Regions from separate parts of the Kluyvera sp. CHPC 1.2972 genome, predicted to be linked through region 3. Evidence: predicted binding sites of a transcription regulator. Region 3 holds the regulator's gene; each other region holds the start of a gene.
The links. Region 3 encodes PurR, which represses purine synthesis genes. Its sites were predicted from a motif close to CANGCAAACGTTTGCNTG; they were not measured.

Region 1: glyA (serine hydroxymethyltransferase) is a predicted target of PurR. The motif match lies at 3,498-3,515, and genes of this name have one in related genera.
Region 2: V6944_RS18520 (NCS2 family permease) is a predicted target of PurR. The motif match lies at 4,981-4,998, and genes of this name have one in related genera.

What each region holds. Positions count from the first base shown of each region.
Region 1 covers NZ_JAPKIB010000009.1:45,327-55,635, forward strand. The annotation lists gene cadB (cadaverine/lysine antiporter) at 1-106, opposite strand, end outside; gene cadC (lysine decarboxylation/transport transcriptional activator CadC) at 459-1,976, opposite strand; gene hmpA (NO-inducible flavohemoprotein) at 2,111-3,301, opposite strand; gene glyA (serine hydroxymethyltransferase) at 3,632-4,885, shown strand; gene V6944_RS14925 (DoxX family protein) at 5,011-5,433, opposite strand; gene V6944_RS14930 (ChiQ/YbfN family lipoprotein) at 5,634-5,828, opposite strand; gene V6944_RS14935 (3-phenylpropionate MFS transporter) at 6,032-7,168, shown strand; gene csiE (stationary phase inducible protein CsiE) at 7,165-8,442, opposite strand; gene V6944_RS14945 (DUF1007 family protein) at 8,559-9,197, shown strand; gene V6944_RS14950 (nickel/cobalt transporter) at 9,188-10,168, shown strand; gene suhB (inositol-1-monophosphatase) at 10,250-10,309, opposite strand, start outside.
Region 2 covers NZ_JAPKIB010000014.1:62,200-72,508, reverse strand. The annotation lists gene V6944_RS18540 (LrgB family protein) at 1-112, opposite strand, end outside; gene V6944_RS18535 (CidA/LrgA family protein) at 105-515, opposite strand; gene V6944_RS18530 (LysR family transcriptional regulator) at 618-1,502, shown strand; gene V6944_RS18525 (Na+/H+ antiporter) at 1,586-3,232, opposite strand; gene V6944_RS18520 (NCS2 family permease) at 3,406-4,755, opposite strand; gene soxR (redox-sensitive transcriptional activator SoxR) at 5,165-5,623, opposite strand; gene soxS (superoxide response transcriptional regulator SoxS) at 5,711-6,040, shown strand; gene V6944_RS18505 (YjcB family protein) at 6,293-6,574, shown strand; gene V6944_RS18500 (IclR family transcriptional regulator) at 6,622-7,368, opposite strand; gene V6944_RS18495 (lytic transglycosylase F) at 7,521-9,032, shown strand; gene V6944_RS18490 (GntR family transcriptional regulator) at 9,039-9,743, opposite strand; gene oxlT (oxalate/formate MFS antiporter) at 9,757-10,309, opposite strand, start outside.
Region 3 covers NZ_JAPKIB010000003.1:53,168-63,476, reverse strand. The annotation lists gene mdtK (MdtK family multidrug efflux MATE transporter) at 1-336, opposite strand, end outside; gene V6944_RS06285 (riboflavin synthase subunit alpha) at 588-1,226, shown strand; gene cfa (cyclopropane fatty acyl phospholipid synthase) at 1,269-2,417, opposite strand; gene punC (purine nucleoside transporter PunC) at 2,715-3,908, opposite strand; gene punR (DNA-binding transcriptional activator PunR) at 4,022-4,933, shown strand; gene purR (HTH-type transcriptional repressor PurR) at 4,952-5,977, opposite strand; gene cydH (cytochrome bd-I oxidase subunit CydH) at 6,272-6,361, shown strand; gene V6944_RS06255 (MFS transporter) at 6,522-7,688, shown strand; gene sodB (superoxide dismutase [Fe]) at 7,769-8,350, opposite strand; gene V6944_RS06245 (C40 family peptidase) at 8,474-9,295, opposite strand; gene V6944_RS06240 (Grx4 family monothiol glutaredoxin) at 9,639-9,983, shown strand; gene rnt (ribonuclease T) at 10,049-10,309, opposite strand, start outside.

The DNA of each region.
Region 1 (10,309 bases), on a different contig from region 3:
CGATGCTGGCGAGGTTCGCGGGTAATAATGCGATACCGCTCCCCATCATATTCCCGGCAACAACGCCGGTACAGGCAAATAGCCCGATCTTTTTGGCAGAACTCATGTTCGTTTCTCCTGAACAGTATTTTTAGGACCGGATCGCGAGATGAGAAATGACGAATGACCCGACCAACTGACGGCAATTATTACTGAGCAGGCTAAGAGAAGTCCTAAAGTAAAAGTGAAATTAAAACAAACATGAAAAAGATGAGGTCTTTACCTTTTTTATGTAACACATCAGGATAAAAACTTTATATCAAGAAAAGGTAAATGACTTCTAATTACAAGTGGTTAGGTGGGGTGTTTTTACGGGGGTAATGTTGTCACAAGGTAACAAATAACACCTTGTGACAACATCAACATTACATTAAGAAAGCGGTTATTTAACCATGATAATCGAGTTGCTGGGCTAACGATTACTCTTTGGCTAAAAACGACTGCAAATAGGGGACTATTTTTTCTATCGATGTCTGGAATACACCGTTTTGGATCCAGTACAGCGTGTTATCGCCTGGGCGTAAATTAAACGCGGTAATATAAGCATCTGCCGCCAGACGACTCTCACCTTTCATTTCATAAACTTTACCCAACAACACGTAGTTAAGCCATGACATCTCAATTTCAATGCTTTTATTCACGGCATCAAAAGCGTTATCGATACTGCCTTTGCTTAAATAGTCGATAGCTTTAATTCGATACAGTATGGCGCTGTTTTGAATTTCCGGCATTTGCTCCACGCGTGCCAATTCTTCATTCAGCGCGGCCAGTTGCTGAGTATCAAAAGGTTGCTGTGATTGACGTAAGACATCCACCATCGCTTTTTGTGCATAGGCGTAGGCGAAGCTGGGTGAGGATTTCGTGATGTTCTCTAGCAGCGTGCTGGCCTTATTTAATGATGGTGCATCGCCGACAGAAACCAGCTGCAGTGCCTGGTAAAACTGCGCCAAAGACTGTGCTTCCGGCAGTTTCAGCCGGGTTAACTGCTTTTGCATGCCCTCTGGCCACGGCTGTGCCAATGCGCTGGAGAGGCTATCGAACAGATCGCTCTGGATAGAGACCAGGTTGCTATCGGTGACGAAGTAGCGCTTATCGAGCATGGTCGAACCGTCAGCGTTGTCGATAAGCAGCACCGACATAAAGCACTGCTGGGCGCGGTAGTGGCGCTGATTCACAAAGCTGATGGTCAGCGTCTTCCCGGAGCTGCTCGGTTCATTGACGTTATAGTTGGTTTTGTCATGAACCATAAAGGTGGAATAGGTGTTCAGCGAGGTGGTAATCAGCGTGCCGAGGCCGATGGCATACGACTGCTGCGAGACCCAGTTATTACAGGAGGCCCCCGGCTCAAAGCGAACGTCAATATCGCGTGGGTTAAGCAGCAGGTGTGTACGCGTTACCTGCGGATGCGGGCGCACCACGCTCAACAGGACCATGGCAATCAGCACGCCAAGCGATAATAAAAAGGCGCACTGGGTCCAGAAGTTGGCAAACCAGCGGCGTGGTTTTTGCTCGGAAGTGGCCGCAGGCGCAGGGCGCTGCGCGGGAGCTACCGGTAGGCTTTCAAGCGCAGCGGCGGGCTTTATCTCAGTGGTTTCACCTTGTATTTCAGACTCGCTAAGCCAGGTGACGGGCGCCGTAAGCTGGTAGCCGCGTTTGGGCACGGTAATAATGTATTCGGCGTGACTATCGCCACCGTCGCGCAGTGATTTACGCAGTTCAGAAATACTCTGGGTGACCACATGGCTGGTCACAATATTCCGCATCCAGATGTTATCAATAAGCTCGTCGCGGCTGAGCACTTCCCCTGGGTGGTGGGCAAAATACATCAGCAGATCGATTAATCGAGGTTCCAGAGTGAGCTGGCGTCCAGGGCGGCTAATTTGATTCACTGAAGGCGTGACGAGCCATTCCCCAACGCGCACAAACGGTTGTTGCATAAAAATGAGTCACCAAAGGAAAAGAAATAGTTAAGTGAATAATGATAACACAATTCACTACCCTGTTTTTTAACCGGGAAGAGCGCGGAGAGGCGTAAGGGCGGGTAGGATCCTACCCGCCTGGAAAGAAAAGATTACAGGACTTTATGCGGACCGAAGCATTCGTAGTGGATGCTGTCGGCGTTGATGCCCAGCTCAACCAGCTGTTTTGCTGCGTGCTGCATAAAGGCCACCGGGCCGCACAGGTAGAACTGCATCTGTGGATCCTGGAGCTTATCGGCAAGCGCTGAAAGCGCCATCAGCCCTTCGCTGTCGAACGCGCCAGACTGACGGTCCGCATCGGTCGGGGTGCGATACCACAGGTGTGAGGTGAAGTTCGGCAGCGCGCTACCCAGCGTTTTCACTTCATCGGCAAAGGCGTGAACGCTGCCGTTTTCCGCCGCGTGGAACCAGTTTACCTGCGCCGGGTGGCGGTTTTTCGACAGCGTATCCAGCATGGCCAGCATCGGGGTTTGCCCCACGCCGCCGGAGATCAGCGTGACCGGGGTTTGTGGCGTGACGTTAAGGAAGAAATCACCGGCAGGGGCGGCCAGATGGACCACATCGCCTTCTTTTGCCGCGTTATGCAGCCAGCTGGAGACCTGGCCGCCGTTTTCGCGCTTCACGGCAATGCGATAGCCTTTACCGTCTGGCTTGCGGGTCAGCGAGTATTGACGAATTTCCTGATACTCAAAATCTTCCGGTTTCAGCCATACCGCCAGATATTGACCTGGCTGATAATCCGCCACCGGCTGGCCGTCTACTGGCTCCATCTCGAAGCTGGTAATCAGGTCGCTGCGCGGGGTCTTTTTGACGATGCGGAACGCACGCGTGCCTTCCCAACCGCCGGTTTTGTTGGCGTTATCCTGATAAATCTCGGCTTCACGGTTGATAAACACGCCCGCCAGCACGCCATAGGCCTTGCCCCAGGCATCCAATACTTCCTGGCCTGGGCTAAACATCTCATCCAGCGTCGCCAGCAGGTGTGCACCCACAATGTTGTACTGCTCTGGTTTGATCTGGAAGCTGGTGTGCTTCTGAGCGATTTTCTCTACCGCTGGCAGCAGCGCGGGCAGGTTTTCAATATTGCTGGCGTAGGCGGCAATGGCGTTAAACAGCGCTTCACGCTGGTCGCCGTTACGCTGGTTGCTCATATTGAAAATCTCTTTCAGCTCCGGGTTATGGGTAAACATCCGGTCATAAAAGTGGGCGGTGAGCTTCGGGCCAGTTTCAACTAGCAGGGGGATAGTGGCTTTTACGGTGGCGATGGTTTGAGCGTCAAGCATGGCAGGTCTTCCTTTCAATCAATGTTATTTAATGTTGCATGTTAAATGCATCTTATAAAAATACCCCTGTTTTGTAAATGGTTCTTTGAAAGAATGCACTATTGCGGTTACAACATGAATTATTCACATCACAATCCTGAAAAGAAATCCGTTTCCCTGCCTCAGCCCTTTATTCCTCAATCCCTTGTGTGGCGCAGAGGAAAACGTTTGCGTAATTTCGTTTGTCAAGACCTGTTATCGCAGAACTAATCAGTTATACTGTTGGCCGTTGTCCAATTGGACTGCCTTTTCAGGCCAAAATTTAATTGTTAGCTGAGTCAGGAGATGCGGATGTTAAAGCGTGAAATGAACATTGCCGATTATGATGCCGAACTGTGGCAGGCTATGGAGCAGGAAAAAGTACGTCAGGAAGAGCACATCGAACTGATCGCCTCCGAAAACTACACCAGCCCGCGCGTCATGCAGGCGCAGGGTTCTCAGCTGACCAACAAATACGCTGAAGGTTACCCAGGCAAACGCTACTACGGCGGTTGTGAATACGTTGATATCGTTGAACAGCTGGCGATTGACCGCGCGAAAGAACTGTTCGGCGCAGACTACGCTAACGTACAGCCGCACTCCGGCTCTCAGGCTAACTTCGCGGTCTACACCGCGCTGCTGCAGCCGGGCGATACCGTTCTGGGTATGAACCTGGCGCAGGGCGGCCACCTGACTCACGGCTCCCCGGTTAACTTCTCCGGTAAGCTGTACAACATCATCCCTTACGGTATCGATGAGTCCGGTAAAATTGACTACGACGAGATGGCTAAGCTGGCTCAGACCCACAAACCGAAAATGATCATCGGTGGCTTCTCCGCATACTCCGGCGTTGTAGACTGGGCAAAAATGCGTGAAATCGCAGACAGCATCGGTGCTTATCTGTTCGTCGACATGGCGCACGTTGCCGGTCTGATTGCCGCAGGCGTTTACCCGAACCCAGTTCCACATGCTCACGTTGTGACCACCACCACTCACAAAACCCTGGCGGGTCCACGCGGTGGCCTGATCCTGGCGAAAGACGGTAGCGAAGAGCTGTACAAAAAACTGAACTCCGCCGTGTTCCCAAGCGCGCAGGGTGGCCCTCTGATGCACGTTATCGCCGGTAAAGCGGTGGCGCTGAAAGAAGCGATGGAGCCAGAGTTCAAGGTTTACCAGCAGCAGGTTGCTAAAAACGCTAAAGCGATGGTGGAAGTGTTCCTGAACCGTGGCTACAAAGTGGTTTCTGGCGGTACTGAAAACCACCTGTTCCTGCTGGATCTGGTTGATAAAAACCTGACCGGTAAAGAAGCAGACGCCGCGCTGGGTCGTGCGAACATCACCGTGAACAAAAACAGCGTGCCAAACGATCCGAAGAGCCCGTTCGTGACTTCCGGTATCCGTATCGGTTCCCCGGCTGTCACCCGCCGCGGCTTCAAAGAAGCGGAAGTGAAAGAGCTGGCTGGCTGGATGTGTGACGTGCTGGACAACATCAACGATGAGTCCGTTATCGAAAGCGTCAAAGCGAAAGTGCTGGATATCTGCGCTCGCTTCCCGGTTTACGCGTAATCGCTAACCGTAAAATGCAAAAAAGGCCGCGTATGCGGCCTTTTTTATGCCCGATGGCGCTGCGCTTATTGGGCCTACAACGTTTTCGTAGGCCTGATAAGGCGAAGCCACCATCAGGCAAACCCTCAATGCCTATCTAACGAAATTTTCCCCGGCCCGACAATCGCCAGCAGCAGGAACGCACCTGAAATGCTGATATTCTTGTAGAAGTTAATCATGTTCGGCATCACCGCATCGCCGGTCATGTTCCAGAAGTGGTGACCAATCACCGCGGTCCCCAGAGTGTAGAAAATAAAAATCACCGCCAGTGGACGAGTAAAGAAGCCCAGAATCACCAGAATAACGGCCGGCACTTCCATCAGAATGGCAATGATGGCCGCCAGCGCAGGCATTGGCGTGTCGATGGATGCCATATACTGCACCGTTCCATCGTAGTGGAGCATTTTGGGATAGCCGGAGAGAATAAACAGCAGCACGATAGCGATACGCGCAATCAGCAACAGCAGGTCGCGCGATGCGCCAAAGTCGAGATAACGGAGAGCGTTCATGGTCATTCCATTGTGTCAGTACGTGTGAGTTAAACGTAATACACAATGTTGCTCCCTGCCACCGTGCGCACATAAATCAGTCTTATGGCTGGAGCGAATAAACCGCGTTACGGCTGGAGAATAACCCCGCTTTGATGCCCGGTTATATGAATATTTCTAATACGAAGTTCGTCGCTTTTCTGCTCGCCCTGATGACGAACTCAGCGAGACGCTTTCAGAACCTTGCCGCATTTTTCATCGCTCGCCTGACCGTTACCGCTCATTGCGGCCTGAATGCACGCCTGATAATCCAGCGAGGAAATGGTTTCGTTACTGCTGTGCGTTTGCGGCTTTGACGCGGTGCTGGCGCAGCCCATCAATAGAAGTGCAGCGATTGCGGGAAGAAGCGTTTTCATGGTGCCATCCTGGGTTATTGGTGTCCTGATGACAGTGTGCACCGCGGTGAAAGCGAGCGCTGTAACCGTTTGTGCGGACGGATGACTGGCGCAAAAATAGCTAAAGGTGATATCCATCACAATTATCTCGTTAACGTGAGGAGTAGTGCTCTTCAGAATGTGGGTTGAGTCATTAGACTAGGGGCTCCAAAACGGGAGGACCCATGGTTTTGCACTCCACGCGCTGGCTGGCGCTCAGTTATTTCACCTACTTTTTTAGCTACGGTATTTTTCTTCCTTTCTGGAGCGTCTGGCTCAAAGGTGCTGGGCTGTCGCCGGAAACCATCGGTCTGCTGTTAGGGGCGGGGCTGGTCGCCCGGTTTCTCGGTAGCCTGCTGATTGCGCCGCGAGTGAGCGATCCGTCCCGGTTAATCCGCGTACTGCGCATTCTGGCGCTGATGACGCTGCTGTTCGCCGCCGCGTTCTGGGCAGGAACGCAGGTCGCCTGGCTGATGGTGGTGATGATCGGTTTCAACCTGTTCTTCTCACCGCTGGTGCCGCTGACCGATGCGCTGGCGAACACCTGGCAAAAACAGATAACCATGGACTACGGCCGAGTGCGGCTGTGGGGCTCGATTGCCTTCGTGATTGGTTCCGCGCTGACCGGTAAGCTGGTGAGCCTGTTCGATTACCACGTCATCCTGGTGATGCTGAGTCTTGGCGTCGCGTCAATGCTGCTGGGGATGTTGCTGAAACCGTCGGTGATGCCACTCGGTGAATCCCGCCATCAGGAGAGCGTTGGCTGGCCGGCCTGGCGTTCCTTAATAACGCAAAACTGGCGCTTTCTTGCCTGCGTGAGTCTGCTTCAGGGGGCTCACGCGGCCTATTACGGCTTCAGCGCCATCTTCTGGGAAGGGGCGGGATATTCGGCGTCGGCTATCGGCTACCTGTGGTCGTTGGGCGTGGTGGCTGAAGTGATCACCTTTGCGCTGAGCAAAAAGGTATTCCGCCGCTTTAGCGCCCGGGATTTGCTGCTGCTATCGGCCATTTGTGGCGTTATCCGCTGGGGATTGATGGGCTGGACGACCAGCCTGCCGTGGCTGATTTTGATTCAGATCCTACATTGTGGCACCTTCACCGTCTGCCATCTGGCGGCGATGCGCTATATTGCCGCCCGTCAGGGGAGCGAAGTTATCCGCCTGCAGGCGGTCTACTCGGCGGTGGCGATGGGCGGCAGCATTGCGGTGATGACCATGTTCTCTGGATTCCTGTATCAGCATCTCCATCAGGGACTGTTCTGGGTGATGGCGCTGGTGGCACTGCCTGCGCTGGTGCTGCGACCAAAAACCGTCGCCCGCTAGGTCTCCAGAATCTTGCAGATATGCTGCTGCTGATGCTCGCTGAGCGGTTGCTCGGCGTGGATCAGCGGCGGTGAAAACAGGGGCAGGGCAATCGCGTAAGGCGAAATCACGAGCGTGCTGTTTTTCGGCGCGCCCTCTTTCTGGAAGACGTTGACCGTCAGGTACTTCACGGTGAGCGGCAGCAGCGTCAGCTCCCGTAGTTGCTGTTCAATCTCCTGCTCCAGAGCCGGATTGTCGCCGGTTAACAGCACCACCTGCTTCTCGTGCAGCTCGCTCTCCTGCATTAATCCGGCGCCAAAAATCACCGCAATCAGCGCCGCTTCATCATCGCTGAAGTGCAGGGTATAGCGCGTTTCAAAATCACTCAGCGCCGCACGCGTCGTGCGAATTAACCGCGGGTAGAGGCGGTGGATCTCTTCCGGTAAGTGATGATCGATGCCGATCTCAAATACGCAGCGGTTCAGCGCCTGCGCGACGTGAACGTAAAGCTGATCGTGCAGGCTGCGTTCATCGGTGAAATGGCAGTGCGCCTCATGCTGAAAACGGTCGACCAGTCGGGCAATCGCCAGATGTAGCTGCTGGTCCTGCTCGCGTCCATCAAACTGGGGATTTGGCACCTTCAGCAACATAAATAGCAGTGCCAGGAAGTGCTGCTCGTTGCGGTTTGGCGTTTGCATCACCCGTCTCTGCCAGTGGTGGACAATATCCGCCGCCATCTGATATTCCAGCGTGGACTGCGTCCAGGCGCTTTGCAGCGTGCTAAAAATCGGGCTTTCTCCCTGATGATGCTGTAATAAACAGTACTGGAGATAGAGGCGTAAAAACTGCACGTCGCGACATTCAAAATCGCGCTGCAGGCTGCGGGCGCAGCGGTTCACCAGCGCCTGCAGGTTGGTTTCATCATACAGCGTACGCGGGATCTTCAGCTGTTTGAGCTGCGTTTTCAGCGCCGGTGTAAAATGGTGCGTCACAAAGTGCGGACACAGACGCAATGCGCGGCGAAGCCAGTGCAGCAAGCACAGGCGCAGGTCGAGGGTTGTGCCTTCAATCCGATAGCAGCCATCCGCCTGAGTGGCGATCGCCAGACGATGGTAACGCTCAACCTCCTCTCCGGCTTCAATGACATCTTGCCGGGCGGTGGAAACATCGACATTATTCACCATGCCAATGTATTCCGCCGTGATGGAATGACCAGGGAGATAGAGCATCAGCAGCGCCTGGCAGCGGCGCTGCGGACTGGAAAGCACAGATGGCGGTTCGAGTACGGTCATCATCTGTTGGGATCCAGCAGCAGGTTATGAGCATAAGAATAGACAAAAGATAACGGCAGCTAATGGGCTTTAGCTAAGGAATGCGGGTGACGGTCACAGAATTTTTCACTGAGGAACCGATGAAGAGAGTGAAACAATGCGCGGTTCTGATGTTTCTTACGGTTTTATCGTTAAACGTCAGCGCACATCCGCACAGCTTTATTACCATCACGAACCAACTGGTGGTGGCTGACGGCAAGCTGACGGGCATGAAAATGCGCTGGGTAATGGATGAACTCACCTCGGCGGATCTGCTCTACGACGCGGGCAACGCGAAGCCGGGCGATGAGGTCTGGAAAAAACTGGCCGCTGAGGTAATGGCGAACGTACTGGGGCAGCACTACTTCACCGAATTCTGGCACGATGGCAAAAAGGTGAAGTTTGAGAACCTGCCAACCGCCTACGGCCTGGCGCGTCAGGGGCATCAGGCGGTGCTGACCTTTACCTTACCGCTGGCGACGCCGCAAACGCTCGCCGGGCAGACTTACACCTTTTCCACCTTCGACCCGACCTATTATGTTGATATGAGTTACGAAAAGGACAGCGATGTGGCGTTTGCCCCAGATTTTAAAGGTGCATGCAAAGTCAGCGTCCACACTCCGCATCCCAACGAGGAGATGCTTTCCTACGCGCAATCGCTCGATAAAGCGGATGCGCCGCCGGAAGATATGGACCTTGGAAAACAGTTTGCACAGAAGGTCACCATCGCATGTCAGTAATTTCTGTTAATCGTCGCGCCTCGCGTCGCTGGCTGTCGCTCTGGCCGCTGTTGTTGTTTTTCGCGGTAGCGGTTATCGGCATACTATGGCTCTGGCAGGCCTGGCCGCAGGTCATGCTGCAAAGCATGGTCTGGCAGCGCGATGTGAACCAGAAGATGAGCGGTTTGCTACAGGCCGTGGCGGAAAACCCGGCTCAGGCGGGTGGGGCGCTGCTGCTGTTCAGCTTTGTCTACGGCGTGCTGCATGCGCTGGGCCCTGGGCACGGAAAGGTGGTGATCACCACGTGGTTGGCCACCCATCCGTCAAAATTAAAATCCAGTATTGGCCTCACGCTTGCGGCTTCTTTATTACAGGGGTTGGTGGCTATTGGCCTGGTGGTCGTGGTGCTGACGCTGTTACGGCTTCCGGCGCGCCAGCTGCACCTCAGCAGTTTCTGGCTGGAGAAGGGCAGCTATGCGCTGGTGGGCGTGCTGGGACTATTACTGTGCTGGCGGGCGCTAAAAAAGCTGCGCACGCTGCTGCGTAAACCGAAGTTCACTGCTTTTACGCCACACCACGTTCATGACCAGCACTGCGGCTGTGGTCATCAACATATGCCGGACCCCAAACAGCTTGAGCGTGATGAAGACTGGCGCGCGAGGCTGATGATTGTGCTGTCGATGGGCATGCGCCCCTGTTCCGGGGCCATAATGGTGCTGCTGTTCAGCAAAGTGATTGGCGTTTTTGGCTGGGGCATTGCTTCTGCACTGGCGATGGCAGCAGGAACGTCGCTCACCATCTCTTCGCTGGCGCTGTTGGTTCACGGTTTTCGCACCCTGGCGGTGAAGCTCAGCGGCACTAAAACGCCGGTACTCTGGCGGCAGGTGGGCTGGACAACGTTGGCGTTAGCGGGTGGGGTGATTCTGCTTGCGGTGGCGGTGGTGATGTGGGTAAGTGCAGTGCCGGTAGGCAGAGGCCTGAGGCCGTTTTAAAAAGCCGGATGGCGGCTACGCCTTATCCGGCCTACACATCATGTAGGCCCGGTAAGCGAAGCGCCACCGGGCTGTACTGACTTAGCGCTTCAGCGCTTCGCTCAGCTCATCACGCATGTTTGCCAGCATGGCTTTCACGAT
Region 2 (10,309 bases), on a different contig from region 3:
GCACCAGCGGCATCAGCGGCAGCTTGCGAAAGCGGCGGTAGAGGCGTTTGTTGGCAAAGTAGAGCACCAGCGTAATCGCCAGGCACAGCACGCTCAGCTGAAAGTTACTCATGGCGCATCCGCTTCAGTTCGTAGCGATAAACCTTATCGACCACCCATGCGGTCGCCGCCAGCACCATCATCGTGCTCAGCGCAATCACCACAAATATCCGCCAGCCGTCGACCATCAGCAGTTGGGCATAGTTCACCACCGCCACCACTGCCGGCACAAAGAACAGCAGCATTTCCGCCAGCAGCCAGCGCGACCCGGCGCGAACCCATTTCAGCGGCACGATATGGCAGACAATCAGCGCCAGCAGCAGCACCATGCCCACCAGGTTAGCGGGCAGCGGCAGATGCCACCGGTTCACCAGATAGTCAGCAAACACAAACAGACCCGCATACAGCACAACCTGCACCGGAACCTGGAGACGGTTTAAAACGGAGGGCACAACGCGCCCTAAGGCCTCAGCCATGGAGGGATGTCCAGAAAAAATGAGAGAGGCACAGTATAGTGAGACAACGATGATGACAAAAATGAATTAAACTCATCGGTAGCATAGTTAAGAGGCATAATCATGGACATCAGAACGCTGCGCTACTTTGTCGAAGTCGTTCGTCAGCAGAGCTTTACCCGCGCGGCGGAGAAGCTCTTCGTGACGCAACCCACCATCAGTAAGATGCTCAAAAATCTGGAAGATGAGCTGAACTGCACCCTGCTCATTCGCGACGGCCGTAAGCTGTTGATGACCGATACCGGGCAGGTGGTGTTCGACCGCGGGCTGGCGATCCTCGACGAATTTCGCCAGCTGGAGGCCGAGCTTAGCGACATTAACCATCTCAACAAAGGCGTGCTGCGCCTCGGTATTCCACCGATGGTTGGCATGCTGATGGCCGGACCCATTAGCCTGTTTCGCCAGCGCTATCCCAGCGTGGAGCTGAAAATCTCCGAGGGTGGCGGGCTAACCGTGCAGCAGGCGGTAATGAACGGCGAGCTGGATCTGGCGATGACGGCGCTGCCGGTGGAAGAAGAGAGCGCACTCACTACCCGGCTCTTGTTCAGTCACCCCCTTTGCGTGCTGGTGCCGCGCTCCGGCGACTGGCTGGAACAGACCTCGGTTTCACCACAGCAGCTTGCCGCGCATCCTTTGCTTATCTACAACGAAGACTTTGCGCTGAGCCGCCAGCTGATGCAGCTGTTTGCGCGCCACAACGTCAAGCCGCGTATTGCGGTACGTAGCGGGCAGTGGGATTTTCTGGCAGCGATGGTCCAGGCGGGCGTTGGCGTGGCAATTCTGCCGGAGCCAATTTGCCGCAGGCTTGATGAGAAAACCCTGCGCTGGCTGCCGCTTGAAAGCGATCTGCGTTGGCAGTTGGGCATGATTTGGCGGGAAGGGGTGTATTTGTCTCACAGCGCCCAGGCGTGGCTGAAGTGCTGCGAGGGGTTTAAGGTGCCGGAGTAGACACGGTGCCATCCCCGGGGTCGGCGTAAACGCCTCGCCCGGGCTACGATATATCACCGTAGCCGGGGCGGCGCCGAGTTTAACTACGCATCTTCAATCAACAGCGCTTCCAGCAGATCGAGGTCATGCAACAGCTTCTGCAGGGTCTCGTTGCTGATCTGGCGCGTCGCACGCAGGTGGTACAGCTCCCCGCGTTCAGAACGTAGCGCCGCGAGGCGGAAGCGGCGTTCAAGCTGCTCTTCCAGCATTGAGGTTTCCACATCGTTACGCCCATCAACGCGACGACGCAGGTTACCAATCACGCGCGAACTGACCTCGGTCAGCAGCTGGTTATCGATATTCTCGGTGGTATCCGCAGCAAGACGCTCTTCCATTTTCTGGATGGCGACAATCGCCACATCAGCCGTGGCGGCCCGCGCCAAACGCTCTTCTTTACGTTGCTGAACGTTATCGGTTGATTCGATATGACGCAGCAGAATCGGCAGCGCAATCACCCCGACAAACAGCGAGAACAGAATGACCCCTGCGGCGAGGAAAATCAGCTCATAGCGCGCCGGGAACGCATCGCCAGAAGGCAGCAGCAGCGGAATGGAGAGCACACCGGCCAGGGTAATCGCCCCGCGCACACCGGCCACGGAAGAGATCAGCAGCTCACGGGTGGTCCATGAACCAAACTCCATCGGTTTCTTTTTCAGGAAGCGTTGGCTCAGCTTGCGCATCGTCCACAGCCAGCCAAAACGCACCAGCATCAGCGCGGCGTAGATCAGGATAATATCGGTAAACAGCATCCAGGTTTCGACGTTCGGGTCAGCCTCTGCAGCTACCAGCGAGCTTTCGAGGATATCCGGCAATTGCAGGCCCAACAGCAGGAACACCATGCCGTTAAACACAAACTCCAGCATCGCCCAGGTGCTGTTGGCACGCAGGCGCATCGCCAGCGGTGCGGTTCGCATCACGCCGGAACGGGTGATGGTCATCCCGGCCGCTACCGCCGCGAGGATACCGGAAACCCCGATATGTTCGGCGATCAGATAAGAAGCGAACGGCAGCAGGAACAGCAGCACAATCTGCGTGGCCGGTTCGTCACCGCCCCAGCGGCTGAGGAAGCGCATTGAGCGACCGTAGGACCAGCTGACCACAAAGCCCGCCAGGATGCCGCCAATCGCCACTTTGAGGAATTCCACCGTGGCGCCACCGACGGTAAACACCATCGTGCCCATCGCTACCGCGACGGCAAACTTCAGCGACACCAGGCCAGAGGCGTCGTTCATCAGCGCCTCCCCCTGCAGAATCCCCATGATTTTTTTCGGGATGCGCCCTTCCCCGACAATCCCTGAGAGCGCCACGGCGTCAGTCGGTGACAGCACGGCTGCCAGCGCAAAGGCCGGAATCAACGGAATACCCGGCACAATCCAGTAGATCAGGAAGCCAATCCCCACCACCGTCACCAGCACTAACGCCAGCGCCAGCCCGAGGATCTCTCGCCCATGCTCAATAAACTCGCGGGTCGGCGTTTTCCAGCCGTCGGCAAACAGCAGCGGCGGGATGAACAGAACGAGGAACAGTTCCGGGTCAAATTCAACGTGCAAACCAAACGTCGGCCACGCCAGCAGCGCACCGATGGCGATTTGCATTAATGGAAGTGGGATCTGGAAGGGCATTACGCGCGTAACCACCCCGGAGAGCGAAACCACGAGAGTCATGATGAGTATGGTAAAGAATATTTCCATGCGTTCCCTGTTTACAGCGTTGTCTTATTATTCAAAACATGAAGCGTCGTGCTTCCGAGTTTACGTTACCCAGATTAACGCAAAAGGAAACGAGAGGTGGCTGAAAATAGAAAAAAAGTCCGGGCTACAAAAAACCCGCCATCAGGCGGGTTTTTTGTACGGCAGTGGCGAGATTAAATCGCCCAACCGCCCGCATAGAACGCCACCAGCGCCGCCGCAATAATCACGGTGCCGATGTTCAGCTTACGCCATTCACCGGAAACCACGCGGCCAATCACCAGGGTCGCGAAGCCAATCATGATGCCGGTAACGATGTTACAGGTCAGCACGATCATCACGGCAGTGATAAGCCCGGACATCGCGTCAACGAAGTCGTTGAAGTCGATGCGCGCCACGTTGCTCAGCATCAGCAGGCCGACGTACATCAGCGCAGGTGCAGTGGCATAGCCTGGAACCAGGTAAGAAAGCGGGGAGAGGAACAGAATCAGCAGGAACAGGATGCCGACGGTGATCGCCGTTAAACCGGTTTTACCGCCTGCTGCCGTACCCGCTGCGGATTCAATATAGACCGCTGCCGGGGATGCGCCCACAACTGCCGAGAACACGCTGCTCAGGGAGTCAGTGGTCAGCGCTTTGCCGCCATTGATAATCTGGCCGTCTTTATCCAGCAGGTTTGCCTGACCGGCGACCGCACGGATAGTACCGGTGGCGTCAAACACCGCGGTCATCACCAGCGCCAGTACACTTGGCAGCACAACCGGGTTCAGCGCGCCCATAATATCAAGGCTGCCGATCAGCGAGTTGCCTTTGTCATCGCTCAGCGATGGCATCGCGAACACGCCGGAGAAGTGTACGTTGGGATCGAAAATCAGACCGACGATGGAGACACCGATGATGGTCAGCAGAATGCCGCCCGGTACCTTCAGTTTCTCCAGACCGATGATCATCGCCAGACCGACCAGCGTCATAATGACCGGGAAACTATCGAACTGACCCAGCGCAACCGGCAGGCCGTCCAGTGGGTTTTTCACTACCATGCCCACACCGTTCGCGGCGATCAGCAGCAGGAACAGGCCGATACCAATGCCCGTACCGTGCGCAATGCCCTGCGGCAGATTGCGCAAAATCCAGCTACGGATACCGGAAGCAGAAATGATGGTAAACAGTACACCCATCAGGAATACCGCGCCCAGCGCAACCGGAATGCTGATGTGCTGGCCCAGTACCAGGCTGAAGGCGGTGAAGGCGGTCAGTGAAATTGCACAGCCGATCGCCAGCGGCAGGTTTGCCCACAGGCCCATCACGATAGAACCGACACCGGCCACCAGGCAGGTGGCAACGAAGACCGCCGCCGGTGGGAAACCGGCTTTACCCAGCATGCCCGGCACCACGATCACCGAGTAAACCATCGCCAGGAAGGTAGTGAGACCGGCGACAATCTCCTGACGAACGGAGCTACCACGTGCAGAAATTTTAAACCAGGCGTCTAAAGAACCGCCGGTACGCGCTGAAGGCGTAGACATAGAAAACATCCCCTGAGAGTTTTTATCATTCGTTCGTCTGCGTGGTGGAACATCCACTTCCAGCTAAGCGTCATCTCCATGTGCTACTTGCGGCAATAGGGGAGCCACAAAAAAGCAAACGATTAACTCCGCGCAGACAAAACGATATTCGGAATTCCTTATTCTCCGCGTGTGCGAGATAAGGTTGACCCGCTCATTTTCGGCGTAAGATGCGTCCGAAATTTGAAGGCAAACGATTATCTGGCTTTTATGCCCCTTTTTTCAACAGAAGTTTGCCCTGGTTTATGAAAATTAACGAATGCCGATGAAGAATTGGTCAACCCATGCGCAAACGTTATCGTTCATGCGCAATCCAGCAACATTTCTATGGCAAAAATGTCGCAATTTTCCGGGGAGGAAGGCATAAGGATTATTCCTCTTCCAGCAAACGTGCCCCGGTTCCTTCTTCCCCCAGTTTATCGCCGGGGTTACGCAGCGGGCAGTCGCGCAACGACATACAGCCGCAGCCGATGCAGCCATTCAGTTGGTCGCGTAAGGCTTCCATCGCGTGGATGCGTTTATCCAGCTCTTCGCGCCACTGCGTGGTGAAATGCTTCCAGTCTTTCGGCCCCAGCGTGTGGTTTTCTGGTAGAACGCGCAGCGATTCGCCGATAGTGCCGAGCGGGATCCCTAACCGCTGGGCAATTTTGATAATCGCCACGTAACGCAAAACATCACGCTTATAGCGCCGCTGATTACCGCTATTTCTCGTGCTACGAATCAACCCTTTGCTTTCATAAAAATGCAGCGCTGATACCGCAACACCAGTTCGTTTCGCTACTTCACCCGGTGAAAGCAGCGTTTTTATTCTCGTCGATTTTTTTTCCATAATCCGCTTTACCTCAAGTTAACTTGAGGAATTATACTCGCCGACAGAACAGAAATCGACGCGAAAATAGACAACGGGGAGAGCCTTATGTCCCATCGGGAAATTATTCAGACGCTAATTGAATGGATAGATGAACATATCGATCAACCGCTTAATATCGACATCGTGGCCCGTAAGTCCGGCTACTCAAAGTGGTATCTGCAAAGAATGTTCCGCACCGTGATGCATCAGACGCTGGGTGACTACATCCGCCAGCGACGCCTGCTGCTTGCCGCAGAGGCGCTACGCACCACCCAGCGGCCTATTTTTGATATCGCCATGGATCTCGGCTACGTCTCGCAGCAGACCTTCTCACGCGTATTCCGCCGCGAGTTCGACCGCACGCCGACAGACTACCGTCACCAGATCTCCGCCTAATCCGCATTCAGGCTGCCGCACCGCGTGTGGTGGCCTTACCCCTTCATTAAGAGTGGTTATTGGATTGACAAAAATCCTGCGTTTACCTCTGGTGAATAAAACAACAAACGTGATATAGTTCACACAATGAGATGAAACAGAAACACCGTTTCACTCAATTTGTGAATGCCTTCAGATAGCCAGAGCGCCCAGAGCCTCATTACACAAGTGCTGTCAGGGCAGCTTGTTGTTTATCTCTGAGGAAAAGGTCCCATGCTTTCACTTACCGCAGGCGTTACGCTGTTACGCTGGCCGTTAACCAGCGCCGTGCTGATGTTCGTTGCTAGTACCCTGAAAATCAAACTCCGTAAAGCTGACTACATCGGTCTGGGTGCTATTTGCAGCATGCTGGGTCTGGCCGCCGCCTGCTGGTTTGCCACGAGCCTTTTAGGGATTACCCTGGTCGAGATTTCCACTATCTTTAACAATATCAAAGATGTGATGGTTGAAGTGATGAGTCAGACGCCGCCAGAATGGCCGGTCGCGCTCTATTAATTACAGAAAACCCCGCCACGGCGGGGTTTTTTATTGTCTGAATGCGGCTATTCTCCGTCTAAGGCCAACGCAATACGCCGGGCCGCTTTTTTGAGTTTCTCCTGCCACTCCCCCACGTTGCTTTGCGCAAAATGTTGAGTCGATGAGACCAGTGCCAGCGCGGCGCAGTGCTCTTTTGGCGCGAAACGCAGCGGCACCGACAGCGATGACACCCCCGCCGCTAGCTCCTCATCCGCCCGGTAGCAGCCCGCTTTGCGAATTTGCAGCATCCGTTTCAGGAACGCCTCTTCCGTTTCGCCTAATCCAGCCACCAGCACCTCTTCACGAAAACGTTCGTACAGCCCACGCTGCTGCTTCGAGGTTTGGTTGGCGATCACCACCTTTGGCGCGCTGCCGGAAAACATCGGGCGCGGGCGGCCTCGGCCGTAAATCAACGCAATTTCCTGAGTCGAGGACTCGTGATGCAAGTCGAGAAACACATCGCCATCAAGCCTGGAGAGCGTGCAGTGGCAGCCCGTCTGCTTCACCAGCTCACGCATCTGCGGGATGCTGGCAGCCAGCAGCGGGTCGGTGCTGCGAATGACATAATCCAGCAGGGTGATGCGCGGCCCCAGCGCATAATAGCCACCGTTAAAGCGCTGCAGCAGGCCAGCATGCATCAGTTCTTTCAGGTAGCGATAGCCAGTGGGCGTGGAGCATCCCAGCGCTTCCACGATACGGTCGGCTTCCCACACGGGGCGTTCTGCAGTGAACAGGTCAAGTACCGACAGCATCCGATTCAGGCTGGTCATCATGTCTCTCCATGGCACAAAATGTGCATTGTAGCGGTTGCCATCGATGCTAACCAGATAGCTGCCTCCGGCGGCCTGAAAAAGCCACACGCCCACCAGGCTTTTTAGCCATATTCGACTAAAATTGACGGATGCGCCTTGCGGAGTGCCGCACCATGAACGCCATCCCTTTTCATCGCCTCATGACCTTCTGTTTAAGCGCCCTGTTGCTGTCCACCCCGGTTTATGCCGCCCCCAAACCGGATGAACAAAGCGACGCGCTGGAAGTGAATATCGAGAGCATCATGCAGCCGTGGAAAGGCGACCTGCCCGGCATGCTTGACCGTCGCGTGATTCGTGTTTTAACCACCTACAGTAAGACCTTCTTTTTTATCGATAAAGGCCAGCAGCGCGGCGCAACGCACGATATTTTCGCCGCCTTTGAGCGCAGCCTGAACGCGCAGTTGGCGAAGGATAAGAAGCTTAAGCAAAAGCACCTCAAGGTGCGGATTATTTTTGTGCCGGTGACCCGCGATAACCTGTTTACCGCCCTCAACGAGGGGAAAGGCGATATCGCCGCCGCCAACCTGACCATCACGCCATCCCGCCAGCAGGCGGTCGCTTTTACCCATCCTATCTATAACGGTATCAAAGAGCTGCTGATTTCTGGCCCCGCGTCACCGCAGATCAAAAGCCTGGATGACCTCTCCGGGAAAACGGTGTTTGTACGCCAATCATCGAGCTATTACGAGAGCCTGACCGCGCTCAACGCGCAGTTCGTCAAAGCGGCAAAACCACCGATCATCATCAAAGCCGCCCCGGAGGCGCTGGAGGATGAAGATCTGCTGGAGATGCTCAACGCCGGGCTTATTCCACTGACGGTCGTTGACCATCACAAGGCGGTTTTCTGGCAGCAGGTCTTCCCCAAAATTCAGGTACATGAGGATGTGGTGCTGCGCGATAACGGCAGCATCGCCTGGGCGGTGCGCAAAGATAATCCCAAACTCCTCGCCGAACTTAACGACTTTGTGAAAGATAACCGCCAGGGCAGCACGCTGGGCAATACGCTGCTGCTGCGTTACCTGAAGAGCGCGAAATACGTGAAGAACGCGGCGGCGGAAAAAGAACGGCGTAAGTTTCTGAAGATGGTGGAGGTGTTCAGGAAATATGGCGATCGCTATGACGTAGACTGGCTGCTGATGGCGGCGCAGGGCTACCAGGAGTCGCGGTTGAATCAATCGGTGCGCAGTCACGTCGGGGCCATCGGCGTGATGCAGGTGATGCCGAAAACCGGCAAAGAGCTGAAGGTCGGCGATATCAAACAGCTCGACCCCAATATTCACGCCGGGGTGAAGTATATGCGCTGGATGATCGACCGCTACTACGGCGACGAACCGATGACACAGCTGGATAAGGCACTGTTCTCATTTGCCTCTTATAACGCGGGTCCGGCGCGGATTGCGCGTTTACGGGTAGAGACGCAGAAGCGCGGTTTTAATCCGAACATCTGGTTTGGCAACGTGGAGAATCTGGCCGCCGAGAAGATAGGTGCAGAGACGGTGACCTACGTTGGCAATATTTATAAGTACTACATCGCTTATCGGCTGATTCTCGACGAAATGAACAGGAAGCGGGCGGCGACGGGAAAACCGCCGATTCTGCCCGCTTCCGATAAAAATGCCGGATAGCACCGGTTACAGAATTTGCTTAACCCGCACACCTTGCAAGCGGCGCAGAGTAATGGTGCTGGCACCTTTGTAAGCATCCTGAATATGCGCGGCGATCAGCGCTACCGCCCGCGCTTCGTCACGTTGTTCAATTGCCTCCAGCAACTCTGCGTGCTCTTTGTAAGTCTGGGTTATCCGGGTTTCATATTCAAAATCGAGCCGCCGCATAATACGAATACGGTTGGTTATATTGGTCAGAATCGCCGTCAACTCTCGATTGCCTGCCGCCTCGGTTAGCGCCAGATGAAACTGCTCGTCCAGCGAAGCGATATCATCACACGCCAGCGCGACTTCCGGCGCAACCTGCCAGACAGCCTTCAGCCCGGCAAGCACCTCACGCTTCACTTTTGCTGACGTCGAGCTGCACAGACTGCGCACCGAATTCACTTCAATCAGCGCGCGGGTCTCGTACAGGTCTTCATAGACATCGAAATCAATGGGGAACACTTCCCAGCCGTTACGCAGGCAGCGTCTGACCAGCCCCTCGTTTTGCAGCAACAGCAGCGCTTCGCGAACCGGCGTGCGGGAACATCCCAGCCGCCGGGCGATGTCCACCTCTGTAAAGCGATCGCCGGGCAGCAGGACGAACTGATAAATTTCCTGCCGTAGCTGCAGAAATACCCGTTCCGAATGCGCAAGAAGCGGCGTAGGTTCCGATGTCGTGACCGTCATAAGTGCTCCGCAATTAACTGTGCTGGCGAATAAAGCGCGCACGCCAGGGTTTCAGCACCCACAGTGCCAGCCCCGCAGTGATGAAATCAAGGGCAATTGCACAGCCGAAGACCACGTGCCACCCTTGAGTGTGCTGGTATAGCAACGCGGCCAGCGGCCCACCGAAAATGGAACCAATCCCCTGCGAGATATACAGCCAGCCGTAGTTTGAGGCGGCATTCTCGCTGCCAAACGTGTCGGTCAGCGTAGAAGGGAACAGCGAGAAGATTTCACCCCAGCCGAAGAACACCACCCCGGAGAGCAGCACAAACAGCATCGGATCCTCCCGACAAGCCAGCCATAGCGTCATCGCTACCCCTTCAAGGGCGAAGGCAATGAACATGGTTTTTTCACGACCGTAGCGGTCAGAAATAAAACCAAACAACGGGCGGGTCAAACCGTTGGTAAAGCGGTCGATGGTCAATGCCAACGGCAGCGCGGCCATGCCGAACACCACGGCTTTACTGATGCCAAAATCTTCGGCAAAGATGGCCATTTGCGAGGTCACCATCAGCCCGGAGGTCGAC
Region 3 (10,309 bases):
GATATACCCCGCGTTCCATAGCACGACCATAATTAATACGGAGACGAGTCCGGCCAGCCAGAACCCCTGACGAACCTGCTGTGCGATACGGTCGCGGCGACCGGAGCCGTTGAGCTGGGCAATCACCGGAGTGAGGGCCAGAAGTAAGCCGTGACCAAAGAGGATCGCCGGCAGCCAGATAGAGGTACCGATGGCTACGGCGGCCATGTCGGTGGCGCTGTAGCCACCCGCCATAACCGTGTCGACAAAGCCCATCGAGGTTTGAGCAACCTGCGCGAGGATAACCGGGATAGCCAGCGCTAATAACTGACGCGCTTCACTAAAGTACTTCTGCACGTGAACACCTGTATTGTTGTTATTTATTCTCGCCGTACGCCGGGTACGGGAGACAGAAAAGCCGCCTTAACCGGCAGCAAGAAGAATAAATAGAGGATTTTCTCCATTATTGTAGCGAGGATTTGCTTTTAATCTAGTCAAAAAATAGGTGGAGCGCCGGGGAAGGTAGCAACCTGTTTTCTCAACTGCTATTGTGCGTAGCAGACGAATCGGTAGACGTACCGTAATGATTATCAACAGGAGTTAACTGCATGTTCACTGGTATTGTGCAGGGCACGGCAAAAATCGTGTCCATTGATGAGAAACCGAACTTCCGTACCCACGTTGTGGCGCTGCCGGAACACATGCTGGCTGGCCTTGAGACGGGCGCATCGGTTGCACACAACGGCTGCTGCTTAACGGTCACGGAAATTAACGGCGACCAGATCAGTTTTGATCTGATGAAAGAGACGCTGCGCATTACCAATCTGGGTGAGGTGAAAGAGGGCGACCTGGTCAACGTTGAGCGTGCGGCGAAGTTCAGCGATGAGATTGGCGGTCATTTAATGTCGGGTCATATTATGACCACGGCGGAAGTGTCTAAAATCCTGACCTCCGAAAACAATAAGCAGATCTGGTTTAAAATCCAGGACCCAACGCTGATGAAGTATGTCCTGTATAAAGGTTTCATCGGTATCGACGGTATCAGCCTGACGGTGGGTGAAGTGACGGCTACGCGTTTCTGCGTTCACCTGATCCCGGAAACGCTGGAGCGCACCACGCTTGGCAAAAAACGCCTGGGCGACCGCGTGAACATCGAAATCGACCCGCAAACGCAGGCGGTAGTGGACACCGTTGAGCGCGTGATGGCGGCAAAAGAAGCGGCAGCGCAGCAGGCTGCAGCGGAATAAGCATAAAAAAGCCCGGGCATTTTGCTCCGGGCTTTTTTGTTTTTAGCGGGCGACGCGTAAACCGCTCTCGACGCCGCGTGAGAACATCACCTGCCAGAGCTGAATATCTCGCGCGCGGAAAGCACCCGCGCAGGCATTGAGATAGTAGCTAAACATGCGTTTGAATCGTTCAGAATAGTTGTCCGCGATTTCCGGCCAGCATTCGAGGAAGCGTTCATGCCATGCCATCAACGTCGTATCGTAGTCAGCGCCAAAGTTGTGCCAGTCTTCCATCACAAAATGAGGTTCGCTGGCGTGCGCAATCTGGCGTACTGAGGGTAAACAGCCATTCGGAAAGATGTATTTGTTGATCCAGGGATCGACATTATTGTCTGTTTTCTTCGAGCCGATAGTGTGCAGTAAAAACAGTCCGTCGGGTTTCAGATTTTTGTCGACGACGGAAAAATAGGTGTCATAGTTTTTCGGACCAACGTGCTCGAACATCCCGACGGAAACAATACGGTCAAACTGGTCGTTAAGGTCGCGGTAATCCTGCAGCAGTATCTCGACGTCCAGCCCCTCGCAGCGGGCCTGGGCCATTTTTTGCTGTTCCGCTGAAATGGTCACGCCCTTGACGGTGACGCCGTAGTTTTTGGCCATAAACGCCGCCAGACCACCCCAGCCACAGCCGATGTCCAGCACGCGCATTCCAGGTTTTAACTGTAGTTTCTGACAGATAAGGTCTAGCTTAGCCTGCTGCGCGTCTTCCAGCGTCTGGGCATCTTTCCAGTAACCGCAGGAGTATTGCATATAGGGGTCGAGCATGCGGCTGAAGAGATCGTTACCCAGGTCGTAATGTTCTTTACCGACCTGCCAGGCACGACGACGGCTTTGCAGATTAAACAGACGCGCGCCGGCAATGCGAAGCGTGTCTTTAATATTGTGAGGGAGTTGCGTTTCTAATCCGGCGCGCAGCACCTTGTCGAAGAAGATATCCAGACGATCGCATTCCCACCAACCGTCCATATAACTTTCGCCAAGGCCCAGCGAACCTTCTTGTAAAACACGTTTAAACAACCGAGGATTTCTGACTTGTATATCGCAGGGAGCATTGCCGTTTACTTCAATGCCTGCGCGGCCTAGCAGCTCGCTGACAATACGATACCAGTCGTCATCCGGTACACTAACTTCTTCTATACACGATGAGCTCATAGCTTCTCCATCCCGACCTGATGATCAGAACCTTAAAACAGCGTAGACGCTTTTTTTGGGTTTGTGAGAAATCTCACGAAATTCGTGAGCCTGCTATCCGACGTAGCACAGAGGAAGGGAAGAATCCCTTGCCGAAAACCAATCCATGGTTCAACGGGAAGCTATCCTGCCCCCGCTTAATAAGTTCAATCTATATTATTTATGTGATGCGGATCCAGTATAGGACGCTAAGTTTGTTGATTCAACTAAAAATCTTAGCGCCCTAATCATTTCCTGAGATATTGATCTGAGTGATGTTTAGGCGTGGGAAGTGGCGTGTTCCATTTCACGTTCAGCACGACGAGCGGCTAACTGCATCCAGTAGCCAACGCCTGCGAGCAGCACGGTCACCAGCATCACGCTGGTGGTGGTCAGCAGCGGCGTGGCAATCAGCGTGGATACCGCAAGGCTTGCCAGGAAACAGAGTCCTAACTGCAGGGTGTTTTGTAATGCAGCAGCACGGCCCGTCGCCTGCGGGAAGGGCTTCAGCGTCTGAGCGACGACGATCGGATAAATCGCGCCGTTGGCAATAGCCATCACGCAGAACGGAATCAGCAGGGCGGTCAACGAGGCGTTTTCTGCCAGACCCACGGCCCAGGTACCCACCACGCTCAGCGCGTAAATAACCAGCAGCCACGGCAGCATCTGGGCACCACGCCATTTTTGCAGCGCGGCGCGACAGCCGTAGCCGCCAATCAGGAAGGCGATGGTTTGCGGCACATAGCTCAGGCCAATTACCGTCGGGCTGTAGCCCATCTCATGCAGGATGAACGGTGAACCGGTCAGCCAGGCGAAGAAGCTCGCCGAGCAGGCGGCGTAAATCAGCACGTTGCCGCGATAGTCTTTACTGCGCAGCAGGCGCATAAAGGTCAGCTTTTCTTCGCTGGTGGCATTTTTTTTGTGCGCAGGCTTGAGGCGGAACGCCGGGAGCATCAGCACCAGGGTGATGATAAACAGGGTTGCGAAGATGGCCTGCCAGTCAAAGTGCGCCAGCAGCCAGCTACCCAGCAGCGGGGCGAGTGCCGGAGAGAGGCCAACCAGCGGCATGATAGTGGCAAAAATGCGGTTGGTGCGCTGAGCTGGATAGTAGTCGGTGACCATTGCCTGCCAGGTCACCGCCGCGGCGCAGACGCCGACGGCCTGTACAAAACGCAGGACCAGCAGCGTGGTACCATCGCGCACCCACAGCATGCCAATGCAGCCAATAGCGAAAATGGTTAACCCGGACAGCAGAATCGGCTTACGACCATAGCGGTCTGACAGCGGCCCCCAGAGGAGCTGCGCGACGGCAAAACCGGCCAGAAACAGGCTAAGACTCGCGCTGACGGCTGATGCCGGCGTTTGCAGGTCTTCCTGAATGGCAGCAAAGGCGGGGAGATACATATCGGTAGCCAGAAAACCCAATACGCTCAGCCCCGCGAGCCAGACTAAAAATCCTTTCCCAGGTTGCATTAATTTCGCCCTTTTTATCATGAATAAACGATGCCGCTGAGTGTAGAGAGTGCATAACGGCTTGTGAAACGCTAATATTTGCGTCATGCATTCAAAAATTTTGCAGGCAGAAAATGTGGTCTGAATATTCACTGGAAGTGGTTGATGCGGTGGCACGTAACGGTAGTTTTAGTGCCGCCGCGCAGGAACTGCACCGCGTGCCTTCTGCGGTGAGCTATACGGTACGCCAGCTGGAAGAGTGGCTGGCTGTTCCCCTGTTCGAACGGCGCCATCGCGACGTTGAACTTACTCCCGCTGGCGTATGGTTTTTGAAGGAGGGGCGGTCTGTTATCAAAAAAATGCAGATCACTCGCCAACAGTGCCAGAAAATTGCTAACGGCTGGCGAGGGCAGTTGGCGATTGCCGTCGATAATATCGTGAAACCGCAGCGAACCCGGCAGCTGATTGTCGATTTCTATCGCCACTTTAGCGACGTGGAGCTGATTGTTTATCAGGAAGTGTTTAATGGCGTCTGGGATGCATTGGCCGATGGCCGCGTGGAGCTGGCGATTGGTGCCACTCAGGCGATTCCGGTCGGTGGCCGCTTCGCGTTTCGTGATATGGGGATGCTCAACTGGCACTGCGTGGTGGCGAGTATCCATCCGTTGGCGCAGATGGAGGGCCCGCTCAGCGATGATGTGTTGCGCAACTGGCCGTCGCTGGTGCGCGAAGATACTTCGCGTTCGCTGCCGAAGCGGACGACCTGGCTACTCGATAACCAGAAGCGTGTGGTGGTGCCGGACTGGGCTTCATCGGAAACCTGTATCTCGGCGGGACTATGCGCGGCGATGGTACCGGGGCATCTGGCGCAACCGTGGTTGGAAAATGGGGAGTGGGTGGCGCTACAGCTTGAAAACCCGTTCCCGGATGCCGCCTGTTGCCTGACCTGGCAGCAAAGCGAAGCATCGCCGGCATTAAGCTGGCTGCTGGAATATCTGGGGGATAGCGAGACGCTAAATGAAGAGTGGCTGCGGACACCCGAGTAGGGTGTCCGTGGGTAATGCTTAGCGGCGGTAGTCGCGGAACGGACCGTCGGCCACGGAACGACGTTCGATAAGACGCGGATGCACCTCAATCGACTGCGAGGTCTCGCGTTTGCTAACGATACGGTCCATCAGCATGTTAAACGCCGTTTCACCGAGCGAATCTTTCGGCTGGTGAATCGTCGTCAACGCCGGGGTGAAGAAACGGGAGTTGCGCACGTTATCATAACCAATCAGCGAAATGTCCTGCGGCACGCGAAGACCCATTTCATCTGCGGCGCACAGTGCGCCCATCGCCATGATGTCGCCACCGCAGAAGATAGCAGTAGGGCGCGGCTGCTGCGACAGGATCTGCTGCATTGCGCGATAACCGGATTCAGGCTCAAAGTCACCCTGTACAATCCAGTTCTTCGGGACGTTGATGTGCGCTTCTTCCATCGCTTTCATAAAGCCCGCCAGACGACCCGCGCCGGTGTTACGCTCCAGTGGACCTGGGATCACGCCGATATCGCGATGACCGCGCTCAATCAGGTAACGGCCTGCGGTATAGCCGCCTTCAAAGGCGTTATCGATGACCGAGTCGGTGAAGTCCGCTTTAGCCTCGCCCCAGTCCATCACCACCATCGGGATGTGACGGTACTCTTCGAGCATCGTCAGTAGGGATTCCGGATACTCGGAACACATGACCAGCAGGCCATCCACGCGCTTTTGCGCCATCATCGACAGGTAGGCGCGCTGTTTTTCCAGGTTGTTCCAGGCGTTGCCCAGAATCAGGGTATAGCCCTTCTCAAAGCAGTTTTTCTCAACGGCTTCGATAATTTCGGCAAAGTAGGCCGCTTCGCTGCTGGTCGCTAGCAAACCAATCGATTTGGTGTGGTTCACCTTCAGGCTACGGGCAACGGCGCTCGGAGAGTAGTGCAACTCTTTGATCGCCGCCCAGACGGCTTCACGCGTCTCCTCGGCGACAAAACGCGTTTTGTTAATTACATGTGATACGGTTGTAGTGGAAACGTTTGCGCGCTTCGCTACATCTTTAATAGTTGCCATTCCATCTCACTCCAGACCCTGGCCTGCCCCTGATAAAATCGAAAGGAAAACGTTTGCCTTCACACACCCTGACGCAATTTTGTGGATTGCGATTCGCCGGGAAAACGATACAGGACGACAGGAGGGGGTCAATGGCCGGTACGCTTATAAATAAGCGTCGAATTTTGACTTATCCTGACGCAAAGTGGAAGAGTAAAAACCAACATCCTGCTAAATCTGTGAAGATTTTTGCGCAATACTGTGCAAAAATGCGTTAGCACAGTTTTGCTGTAGCGATAAAAAGGAGAAAAGTTGATGAGTACCGAACTTAAGATGTCACTCACCACCACCGTCATTACCCTTGCGCTGATTGTTGCCGCAAGTTTGACTGCTGTACTGCATTAATTCCTCTGCGAGGGGGCGTCCGCTCCCTCCTGTCTGATTGTTACCCGTTTAGCAATAATCTTTTGCTGTTTTGTACACTTCTGTTTTTATGTGATTGATGTCATGCTTTTGCCCATTATCGACATGCCGCGTCTGTCGTGCGGCCAACCGGAGCATTTGCATGAAAATTAACTTTCCCTTACTGGCGTTAGCCATTGGGGCCTTTGGCATCGGGACCACCGAATTCTCGCCAATGGGGCTCCTGCCGGTCATCGCTAAGGGCGTAGACGTCTCCATTCCCGCTGCCGGGATGCTCATTAGCGCCTATGCCGTAGGGGTGATGGTTGGCGCACCGCTGATGACGCTGCTCCTTTCACATCGTGCTCGCCGTAACGCCTTGATCTTCCTGATGGCGATTTTTACCCTCGGCAACGTACTGTCGGCGATGGCGCCGGACTACACCACGCTGATGCTGTCGCGCATTATCACCAGCCTTAACCACGGTGCATTCTTCGGCCTCGGTTCCGTTGTTGCCGCCAGCGTGGTACCGAAGCATAAACAGGCCAGCGCCGTGGCGACCATGTTTATGGGGTTGACGATTGCCAATATTGGTGGCGTTCCAGCGGCAACCTGGCTTGGCGAAACCATCGGCTGGCGGATGTCATTCCTGGCAACGGCAGGCCTCGGCATTATTGCTATTCTGGGGCTGTGGTTCTCTCTGCCGAAGGGCGGGGCGGGTGAAAAGCCGGACGTGAAGCGCGAGTTGTCGGTGCTGGTACGTCCGCAGGTGCTGTCGGCGCTGCTGACCACTGTACTGGGCGCAGGGGCGATGTTTACGCTCTATACCTATATTTCACCGGTGTTGCGTACGATAACTCACGCCACGCCAGCGTTTATTACGCTGATGCTGGTGCTGATTGGCGTGGGCTTCTCCATCGGTAACTACCTCGGCGGCAAATTTGCTGACCGTTCGGTGAGCGGTACGCTGAAAGGCTTCCTGTTGCTGCTGATGGCAATTATGCTGGCGATTCCGTTCCTTGCGCAAACGCAGGTAGGCGCGGCCTTCAGTATGGTGGTGTGGGGTGCGGCAACCTTCGCGGTGGTGCCACCGCTGCAAATGCGCGTGATGCGCGTGGCTCACGAAGCACCGGGTCTTTCTTCCTCGGTGAATATCGGGGCGTTCAATCTGGGTAACGCACTGGGGGCGGTCGCGGGCGGAGCAGTGATCTCCGGTGGTCTGGGTTACAGCTTTGTACCGGTGATGGGGGCGATTGTTGCCGCGCTGGCGCTGCTGGTGGTATTCCTGAGCGGTCGTTCACGCGGTGAAGAGGCGCTGGCCAGCCAATAAAAACAAAAACGCAGAAGGGAGACCTTCTGCGTGATACGAGATAACCCGGCGGAGCGTGGCGATGCCGGGTTATTTTTTGCTTACGCTGCCAGATTCTCAGCCACAAACGCCCAGTTCACCAGAGCCCAGAAGTGCTCCAGATAGTTTGGACGCGCATTGCGGTAGTCGATGTAGTAAGCGTGTTCCCACACGTCAACGGTCAGCAGTGGCTTCGCGTCGGTGGTCAACGGGGTTGCCGCGTTAGACGTTGAAACGATAGCCAGGGAACCATCCGCCTTCTTCACAAGCCAGGTCCAGCCTGCGCCGAAGTTTTTCACTGCGGCGTCGGTGAACTGTGCTTTGAATTCAGCGAAGGAGCCAAAGGATTTAGCGATCGCATCAGCGACGGCACCGGTTGGTTCGCCACCGGCGTTAGGTGCCAGGCAGTTCCAATAGAAGGTGTGGTTCCAGACCTGCGCTGCGTTGTTGAACACGCCGCCTTCAGAGGTACGGACGATCTCTTCCAGCGTTTTGCCTTCAAACGCCGTACCTTTGATCAGGTTGTTCAGGTTGGTGACGTAGGTCTGGTGGTGTTTGCCGTAATGATACTCCAGCGTTTCCACGGAAATGTGTGGAACAAGAGCGTCTTTGGCATACGGTAATGCAGGTAATTCGAACGACATTGCTACTCTCCTTTATTATATTTGTACACTCAATAACCATGTACTGAGTAGGGATAGAGTAGCAAATTAAAAGGTGAGATAAAAGATAAGCTTACCCCGTTTATTAACAAACGGGGTAAGTGATTAACGAATTGTCTTTGGTGTTACAACGCGACGGGCGCCGACATAGTGGCGGACCCAGTAATCTTCGCTCAGCGAGGTTATCTGGATGTCCTGACCGGTACGCGGGGACTGAATAAATTTGCCGTTCCCGACGTACACGCCAACGTGATCGGCTGTACCGCGGCCCTGGGTGCGGAAGAATACCAGATCGCCGCTTTCCAGTTCGCCACGTTCAACCGGACGCGCATCGCGCAGGTGATACATTTCGTTGGCAGTACGTGGAATGCGGATGTTGACCAGATCTTTATAAGCGTAATAGACCAAACCGCTGCAGTCGAAGCCGGTGCGTGGGGAGTTGCCACCCCAGCGATACGGCTTGCCTAACTGACCCATCAGCTTATTCATCGCGGTTTTCTGTACTTTCTGCACGCGAACTTTGTGCGCGGCGGCGATGGTCGTGGGTTGGGTTTCTACAGGAGCGGTGGTACAGCGTTTCTTGTACCCTTTGCGAACTTTACAGGTCGTGGTGACGTTGGCGGTTTTGACCGCGCTGCTTTTCGCGTGGGTTTTAGCGGAGGCTGTTTTCGATTTGCTGGAGGCTGGAGCAACTTTTTTCGCTACGGCTGGCGTGGTTTTCTTCTTAGCGGCAACCGGAGTGGATTTTTTCTTAGTGTTAGATTTATTGTCCGCGTTCTTTTTCTTGCGTTCACTGCTTTTTACAGGAAGCGACTTTTGCGCCGTTGGGGTTTTGGCATGCCCTGTAGCATGCGCCAACGGCGTGAAGGATAACGATGTAAACAGCAATGCACAGAGCGTGAACGACCATTTTTTTATCTGCGCCACTGAACAACCCTCTGAGTAAGATGCAGGCTAAATGTCCTTGCCTGGGTATGGTTTACAAAACCCAACGATTCTAATCCATAAAAACACGAATTGTTAATAGTGTTTTTATGTCTAAAACCCTGTTTCGTTAGCAACTGCAAAAAAAAACATCATTTGATACATCATGAGTCAAAAAATGAGCAAGATTTTTCCGCTGCTGCCGATAAACTCATATTTATAAAGCAACTTAACGGTTCAGACGATAAAATAGTAATGCGTGAACAAAATGTTATTTTCTGTTCAGGCTCTGAAACGTTACAATGTCAGACTACTGCCGTAAAAAGAAGTTTGAGGAAGCAAGATAATGAGCGAGACAATTGAAAAAATTCAGCGCCAGATCGCTGAGAACCCAATCCTGCTGTACATGAAAGGTTCCCCGAAACTGCCTAGCTGCGGTTTCTCTGCCCAGGCCGTTCAGGCACTGTCTGCCTGCGGTGAGCGCTTTGCTTATGTCGACATCCTGCAGAACCCGGACATCCGCGCCGAACTGCCGAAATATGCGAACTGGCCGACTTTCCCACAACTGTGGGTTGACGGCGAACTGGTTGGCGGCTGCGACATCATCATTGAAATGTATCAGCGCGGTGAGCTGCAGCCTCTGATTAAAGAGACCGCGGCGAAATACGCTGAAGAACCGAAAGCAGAATAATCGGTTCGCCCGGATAGCGGGCACAGAAGCAAAAAAGCGACCTTCAGGTCGCTTTTTTTATGCTGCTATTCTTCGGCCGCTATCGGCAGCGGCCAGCCGCCGAGACGTTTCCAGCGGTTGACGATTTCGCAGAACAGAATGGCAGTCTGTTCGGTGTCGTACAGCGCCGAGTGCGCCTGGCTGCTGTCGAAATCCATGCCCGCCGCGGTACAGGCTTTTGACAGCACGGTTTGCCCCAGTGCTAGCCCGCTCAGTGCGGCGGTGTCGAAGGTCACGAACGGGTGGAACGGGTTACGTTTGAGCGAAGCGCGATCGGCGGCAGCCAT